Regions from separate parts of the Thauera sp. ZXT1-4 genome, predicted to be linked through region 2. Evidence: predicted binding sites of a transcription regulator. Region 2 holds the regulator's gene; the other holds the start of a gene.

The links. The regulator HrcA, encoded in region 2, represses chaperone genes, less so after heat shock. The targets are predictions, from matches to a motif close to TNTTAGCACTCNNNGNCNNNGAGTGCTAANA.
Region 1: the regulator HrcA is predicted to act here: its motif matches at 2,199-2,229, upstream of groES (co-chaperone GroES).

Annotation. Positions count from the first base shown of each region.
Region 1 covers NZ_JBQWSN020000019.1:2,488-6,673, forward strand. Annotated here, with positions in the region: gene groL (chaperonin GroEL) at 96-1,748, opposite strand; gene groES (co-chaperone GroES) at 1,802-2,092, opposite strand; gene ACUH78_RS13765 (Lon protease family protein) at 2,385-4,186, shown strand, end outside.
Region 2 covers NZ_JBQWSN020000001.1:375,847-380,032, reverse strand. Annotated here, with positions in the region: gene recN (DNA repair protein RecN) at 1-168, opposite strand, end outside; gene ACUH78_RS01800 (NAD kinase) at 259-1,140, opposite strand; gene hrcA (heat-inducible transcriptional repressor HrcA) at 1,308-2,336, shown strand; gene hemH (ferrochelatase) at 2,389-3,486, shown strand; gene ACUH78_RS01785 (protein kinase domain-containing protein) at 3,543-4,186, opposite strand, start outside.

The DNA of each region.
Region 1 (4,186 bases), on a different contig from region 2:
CCGGTAAACGAAGAACGGCCCCGCACTTCGCGGAGCCGTTCTTCGTTTACCGCGGCTTGCGCCCCGCCCCAAGAAGAAGGCGAGGCGCGGGCACATTACATGCCCATACCGCCCATGCCGCCCATACCACCCATGCCGCCCATATCGGGCATGCCGCCCATCGGCTTGTCTTCCGCCAGCTCGCCGACCATGCAGTCGGTGGTCAGCATCAGACCAGCGACGGACGCGGCGTTCTGCAGCGCGGTGCGGGTGACCTTGGTCGGATCCAGCACGCCCATCTCGACCATGTCGCCGTACTCGCCGGTAGCGGCGTTGAAACCGTAGTTGCCCGAACCCTCGACAACCTTGTTCACCACCACGCTCGGCTCGTCACCGGCGTTGGCGACGATCTCGCGCAGCGGCTGCTCCATGGCGCGCAGCACGATCTTGATGCCGGCATCCTGGTCGTGGTTGTCGCCCTTCAGCTCGCCCAGTGCAGCACGGGCACGCAGCAGCGCAACACCGCCGCCGGGGACGATGCCCTCTTCCACTGCAGCGCGGGTGGCGTGCAGGGCGTCTTCGACGCGGGCCTTCTTTTCCTTCATCTCGACTTCGGTGGCGGCACCGACCTTGATCACCGCAACACCGCCCGCCAGCTTGGCGACGCGCTCCTGCAGCTTCTCGCGGTCGTAGTCGGAGGTGGCTTCCTCGATCTGCACGCGGATCTGCTTGACGCGGGCTTCGATGCGCTCGGCCTGGCCGGCGCCATCGATGATGATGGTGTTTTCCTTGCCGATCTCGATGCGGGCAGCCTGGCCGAGGTCGTCCAGGGTGGCCTTCTCAAGGGTCAGGCCGACTTCTTCGGCGATGACCTGGCCGCCGGTCAGGATGGCGATGTCTTCCAGCATGGCCTTGCGACGGTCGCCGAAGCCCGGCGCCTTGACGGCGCAGGTCTTGAGGATGCCGCGGATGTTGTTCACCACCAGGGTGGCCAGGGCTTCGCCCTCGACGTCTTCGGCGATGATCAGCAGCGGACGGCCGGCCTTGGCGACCTGCTCGAGCACCGGCAGCAGGTCACGGATGTTGGAGATCTTCTTGTCGAACAGCAGGACGAAGGGCTGCTCGAGGATGGCAACCTGCTTGTCCGGGTTGTTGATGAAGTAGGGCGACAGGTAGCCGCGGTCGAACTGCATGCCCTCGACGACGTCGAGTTCGTTCTGCAGCGACTTGCCGTCTTCGACGGTGATCACACCTTCCTTGCCGACCTTGTCCATCGCCTTGGCGATGATGTCGCCGATGTCGCTGTCCGAGTTTGCGGAGATCGAGCCGACCTGGGCGATTTCCTTGTTGGTCGAGCAGGGCTTCGACAGCTTCTTCAGCTCGTCGATGGTGGCGATGACGGCCTTGTCGATGCCGCGCTTCAGGTCCATCGGGTTCATGCCGGCGGCAACGAACTTCATGCCTTCACGCACGATCGACTGGGCCAGCACGGTGGCGGTGGTGGTGCCGTCACCGGCGATGTCGGAGGTCTTGGAAGCAACTTCCTTGACCATCTGCGCGCCCATGTTCTCGAACTTGTCCTTCAGTTCGATTTCCTTGGCGACGGAGACGCCATCCTTGGTGACGGTGGGGGCGCCGAAGGAGCGCTCCAGCACCACGTTGCGGCCCTTCGGGCCCAGGGTGACCTTGACCGCGTTGGCCAGGATGTTGATGCCGGCGACCATGCGCTCGCGGGCGGAATCGCCAAACTTGACTTCTTTAGCTGCCATTCTTCAGAACTCCGGAAATATTTCGGTTAGCGTTTCTGGGATTCGGGGGAGGCTCAGGCCTCGACCACGCCCATGATGTCTTCCTCGCGCATCACGAGGAGCTCTTCGCCTTCGACCTTCACGGTCTGGCCGGCGTACTTGCCGAACAAGACCTTGTCGCCCACCTTGACGGCCATCGGACGCACCTTGCCGTCGTCCAGGATCTTGCCGTTGCCGACGGCCAGGACCTCACCCTGATCGGGCTTCTCGCCGGCGCTGTCCGGGATCACGATGCCGCTCGCGGTCTTGCGCTCGGCTTCCAGACGCTTGACGATCACGCGATCGTGCAGGGGACGAATCTTCATCGAGTTCTCTCCTTTCGGTTCGACTGTTTGGGTTGGTTCGCGGGACGAGCCCGCAGGACAAAATTCGCAGTGACGCGGATCGGCGCAGGAAGCGCCGCCCGACGCTTGTTAGCACTCACCGCTAACGAGTGCTAATAATAGGGACGGGGTCGGTGGATTTCAAGTCCGAGCCATGCAACTTTTTCTGCGCCGGTCCGGCACACCGGATGGAAGTTCGGCCAGCGCCGGGTTGGGTCGTTCCGCAGGGGCGGTTAAGATGACGCCGAGACGCCCGAATGCGCGAGGCCCCGTCATGCCCAAGCTCGCCCCGCTTGCTGCTGCACAGCTGCATACCGCCTGCGACCCGGAAGCCCTCGGCTTCCAGCGCTCCGACGAACTCCCCGAACTGGACGCCGCAGACCTGCATGGCCGCGCGGTGGACGCAATCCACCTGGGACTCGACATTGCCGGAGAGGGTTTCAATCTGTTCGTGCTCGGCGACGCCGGAAGCGGCCGCCAAGAGATCGTCGCACGCCTGCTCGACGAAAGGCGGCAAGAGGGGCCACCGCCGGGCGACTGGTGCTATGTGTGGAACTTCGAGCACGCCTCGCGACCACGCCTGCTGCGCCTGCCCTGCGGTCGCGGCCCTGCCTTCCGCGACGACATGCAGCACTTCGTAGAGGAGCTGATCCCAGCGATCGCCGCGGTGTTCGAAGGCGACGAGTACCGCGAGCGCATCGAAGCCCTGCAGGACGAAGCAAAACAGCGCGAGGAAACCGCGCTGCGCCAGCTTGGTGACGAAGCCCAGCAACTGGGCATCGCCCTGCTGCGCACCCCGCACGGCTTCGCCTTCCTGCCTATGAAGGACACCGAGAACACGCTCACGCAAGAGGAGTTCGAGAAGCTACCCGAGGACCGCCAGCATGCTCTGGGCGAACACATCAAGGCCCTTCGCGAACGCATGCACCGTCTGGTCGCTGAGTTCCCACGCTGGCGGCGCGAGCTGCAGAATCGCATCCGCGATGCCGGCCGTGACGCACTCGGCGCGACCGTCACCCACATGATCGAGGAGCTCAAGCCACGGTACGCCGATCTGCCCGAGTTGTGCGAGCACCTGGACGAGGTGCTCAAGGACATCATCGCCAGCGGCGAATCGCTACACACCTCACCGCGCAGCGATGAGGACACGGAGACGCTGACCTTTTCGGGCAGCATTTCCGTGCAGCGCTACCTGGTGAATGTGCTGGTGGCCAACCCCGCCGACGGGGCCCTGCCCGTGGTGTACGAGGACCACCCGACCCTGCAGAACCTGGTCGGCCGCATCGACCACCTGGTGCACATGGGTACACTGGTGAGCAATTTCACGCTGATTCGCGCCGGCGCCCTGCACCGCGCAAACGGCGGCTTCCTGGTGCTGGATGCAATGAAGCTGCTCGCCCAGCCCTTTGCATGGGAAGGCCTCAAGCGCGCACTGAAGTCCGGCCGGCTGCGCATCGAGTCTCTGTCAGAACTGATTGGCGTCGCCGGTTCGGTGCAACTCGAACCCGAACCGATGCCGCTCGAACTCAAACTGATCCTGATCGGCGAACGGGTGATCTACTACCTGCTCGGCCAGTACGATCCGGAGTTCCCGGCACTGTTCCGCATCAACGCGGACATGGAGAGCGAGATCGTGCGCAGCGCGGACAACACCGCGGCCTACGCACGCCTGATCGCCGCCCTCGCCCGCCGCGCCGCACTGCCTCCGCTCTCGGCGCCCGCGATGGCGCGCCTGATCGATCAAGCGGCGCGGATCGCCGGCGATGCCGAGCGCCTGAGCACGCATACCCAACCGATCGACGACCGCCTGCGCGAGGCAGCGCACTTTGCCACCGCGAGCGGCGCCGACCGCATCGAGCGCGACCACGTGGAGGCTGCACTTGAGGCCCATCGGCGGCGCCACGAACGCATCCGCTTGCGCCACCAGCAGGAGATCCTGCGCGGGCAGTGGCTAGTGGACACCGACGGCAGCCATGTCGGACAAGTCAACGGGCTGGCCGTGGTGCCCCTCGGCGAGGACAGCTTCGCCCATCCGGTCCGCATCACCGCCACCGTGCGCGTGGGCGAAGGCGAGAT
Region 2 (4,186 bases):
ACGCACTGCGGCGGCATCCCCGCGGCCACCGAGCGCAAGACCAAGGGCATCGAGCAGGATGGATTTGCCTGCCCCGGTTTCGCCGGTCAGGGCGCCAAAGCCCGGCTCGAATTCCAGATCGAGCCGGTCGACGATGACAAAATCACGAATGGTCAGGCTGCGCAGCATCGTAGCGAGGCAAATCAAAGGAAAAGCGGGTTTCGAAACGGAAGAAAAACGAGCAGCGCAAGAGCGCGTTCGTTTGCACCAGCGACCGGATCAGTTCCGCGGCGCGGCGCTCCAGTGAAGCTTCTCGCGCAGCATGTCGAAGTAGCTGTAGCCCTTCGGGTGCAGCAGACGCAGGGTGTGCACAGAACGCTTGAGCCGCACGCAGTCTCCCGCACGCAGGTCGAAGCGTGTCTGGCCGTCGAAATGCACGCGCGCATCCTGCAGGGGCAGCATGGCGATGTCGATGCAGCAACTGTCGGGCAACGTGATCGGACGCGCCGTAAGCGCATGCGGACACAGCGGCACCAGGGCGATCCCGCCCACACTCGGGTGCAGGATCGGGCCATTGGCGGAGAGCGCGTAGGCGGTCGAGCCGGTCGGCGTGGACACAATCATGCCGTCCGAGCGTTGCGTGTAGACGAATTCCCCATCGATGGAGAGGTCGAATTCGATCATGCGCCCCAGATCGCCCTTGTTGACCACCACATCGTTGAGCGCGAGTGTATGGAACACCCGCTCGCCACCCCGCAGCACCTCGGCATCGAGCATGAAACGATGCTCTTCCGTGTAATGGCCGTCCAGCATCTCGCCCAGGCGCTCGCTGGCATGGCTGCGCGAGATGTCGGTCAGAAAACCCAGCCGTCCCAGATTGACCCCGACCAGGGGTACGCCATGATCGACGAGCCGGCGCGCACTATGCAGCATGCTTCCATCTCCGCCGACAACGACGGCGAGGTCGGCGCTCACACCGATGTATTCGTAGCTCGCCACCGGAAAATCGTGCACGCCACCGATCGAACTCGCGGTGCCCTGCTCGATCAATACGGTGAGGCCACGATCACGCAGATAGCGCGCGACCGAGAGCACCGACTCGGCCACGTCGGTACTCTGGTACTTGCCGATGAGGGCAATCGTGCGGAAGTTCGTGCTCATGGACCTGGATTAAACCACAATGCCCAGCCCTCGGGCATGACGCCAAAGAGTTCCGGAGAAGCCGAAGGAGAGAAGCTTTGCGGATCGCGCAACCCGGCCAATGTAACCCGGCCAACTGGCCTGCGAAGGGACGCTTCCGTAGAATCCGGGCTATATTCCCGACTGCCATGAATTCCATCGACACCCGCTCCCAGATCCTGCTCAAGACCCTGATCGAACGCTACATCGCCGATGGGCAGCCGGTTGGTTCGCGCGCACTGTCGCGCTTTTCCGGACTGGAGCTGTCACCCGCCACGGTGCGCAATGTGATGAGCGACCTAGAGGAGATGGGCTTCATTGCAAGCCCGCACACTTCGGCAGGGCGCATTCCGACGGCGCGGGGCTACCGCTTCTTCGTGGATACCCTGCTCACCGTGCAGCCACTCGGCAGCGAGCGTGTACGCGCACTGAAGGGGCAACTGCCGCCAGATCAGCCGCAACGCCTGATCAGTTCCGCCTCACATCTGCTCTCGGATCTCACACGCTTCGCGGGGGTGGTCGTCGCGCCGCGCAAGGAAGCGGTGCGCATCCGCCAGTTCGAGTTCATCAGCCTCGCCGAGAACCGGATCCTGCTCATCATCGTCACCACCGGTGGCGACGTGCAGAACCGTCTGCTCCTCACCCGCCGCGGCTATAGCTCCGCCGAACTTGGGGCCACCACGCAGTACCTGAACGAACACTACGCCGGCTTGTCCTTCGACGAGATCCGCATCCGACTCAAGGATGAACTCCGACAGCTGCGCAGCGACATGACCGAGTTGATGAGCGCAACGGTAGACGCAGGCGCGCAGGCAGCCGAGGACAACGCGTCAAATTACGTGATTTCGGGCGAAACCAACCTGCTCGATATCGACGACCTGTCCTCGAACATGTCGCGCCTGCGCGAGCTGTTCAAGCTTTTCGAACAGCGTACCGGCCTGATGCAACTGCTCGACCTGTCGAACCGGGCCGAAGGCGTTCAGATCTTCATCGGTGGCGAATCCGGCCTGGAGCCCCTGGACGGCTGCAGTGTCATCACTGCCCCGTACGAGGTGGATGGTCAGGTCGTGGGCTCCCTGGGCGTGATCGGCCCGACACGCATGGCCTACGACCGCGTGATCCCGATCGTCGACATCACCGCCCGCCTGCTCTCCAACGCGCTGTCCGCCCGCAACTGAGGGCGGACCCACACCACTGGCCGCGACAACCGAAAGAACGACAAGGAATCCGATGTCCCGTTACTGGAAAGAACCGCCTTTCAAACACGACGATACGCCCCGCACCGGCGTGCTGCTCGTCAACCTGGGCAGCCCCGAGGCACCCACCGCGGCCGCGCTGCGCCCCTACCTCAAGCAGTTTCTGTCCGATCCACGCGTGGTAGAGATTCCACGCCCGATCTGGTGGCTGATCCTCAACGGCATCATCCTCAACACCCGCCCCAAGGCCTCGGCCGCAAAATACGCCACCATCTGGACCGATGAAGGCTCCCCCCTGAAGGTGCACACCGAGCGCCAGACCAAGCTGCTCGCCGGATATCTCGCGAAAGCCGGCCACGGGGAACTCGACGTCGCGTATGCGATGCGATATGGAGCGCCCTCGATCGAGGACACCCTCAATGCAATGCGCGCACGCGGCTGCACCCGCATCCTCGTGCTACCGCTCTACCCGCAGTATTCGGCAAGCACCTCCGCCACCGTCGTGGATGAGGTGGGACGCTGCATGGCACGCTGGCGCAATCAGCCCGAAGTCCGCTTCGTACGCAACTTCCACGACCATCCAGGCTACATCGCGGCGCTGGTGCAGAGCGTGCGCGACCACTGGGCCGCGAACGGTGAACCCGATCGCCTGTTGCTCAGCTTCCATGGCGTGCCGCGGCGCTCGCTCGATCTGGGCGACCCCTATCATTGCGAATGCCACAAGACCGGCCGGCTGGTGGCGGAAGGGCTTGGCCTCGCGCCGGAGAAGGTGCTGGTAACCTTTCAGTCGCGCTTCGGCAAGGCCGAATGGCTCAAACCCTACACGCAGCCCACGCTCGAGGCGCTCGCGGCACAGGGGGTGGGCCGCGTCGACGTGATGTGCCCAGGCTTCGTCTCGGACTGTCTCGAGACCCTGGAGGAAATCGGCATGGAGTGCAGGGAGGCGTTCCTGGAGAAAGGCGGCAAGGCCTTCCACTACATCCCCTGCCTGAATGAGCGCCACGAATGGATGCAGGCACTCACCGAGATCACGTGCGCGCACCTGGGCAACTGGCTCGCGCTGGCGCCTTCGACACCCGAAGCGCGCAAGACCAGCCTCGAACGCGCACGCAAACTAGGCGCAGCTCAATAGGGCATGTGCCGGGGGAGGCGACCATCCCCCGCGGAGGATCCACCGGAGGATGGCGTTCAGGGGTCGAGCAGTTGCAGGTCATGGCTCACAGGCGCAGATCGCTGCGCCCGCACAGCCTCGGGCGCCTCCTCGGCAAGTTGAGCAGAAAGCGACGCGAGCCTGCGCACCACGGCGGTGGCGACTTGGCGCTTGAAGCGCTCCTGCACCTCATCGGTAGCCAGCGCAAGCGCAGCCGGATTGACCTCCAGGTAGCTCAGCGGCTCGAGCGACACGACCGTGAGCATGTGACGATGCTCGAGCTGGTCCAGCCAGGCCTGCACACCGAACACCTCGCCCGGGCCGAGCTCCATGACCCGCTTGCCGTTCCTAGAGAGTTCGACCCGCCCCGCAAGCACGATACCGAACCGCTGGTCGGTATCACCTTCGCGCATCAAGGCCACCTCCTGCTCCACCTTGCGCCACGAGCAGATGCGCAGCACCTCCCACAGGTCCACATCCTCGAACTCTGTAAAGAAGGCCATGCGGCGCAACTGTGTGAAACGCGCCGAATCCGGCGGCACGTAGCTCTCGTCCAGGATGCGGTAGCGAACCGCTGCCAGATCCTTGGCAAACTCCGCGCCATTGCGGTAACGCGAGTACAGGTCCTTTTCCAGCGCCTTGCGGATCACCGCGTCCATCTGCTCGGGCACGTCCGGGTTCA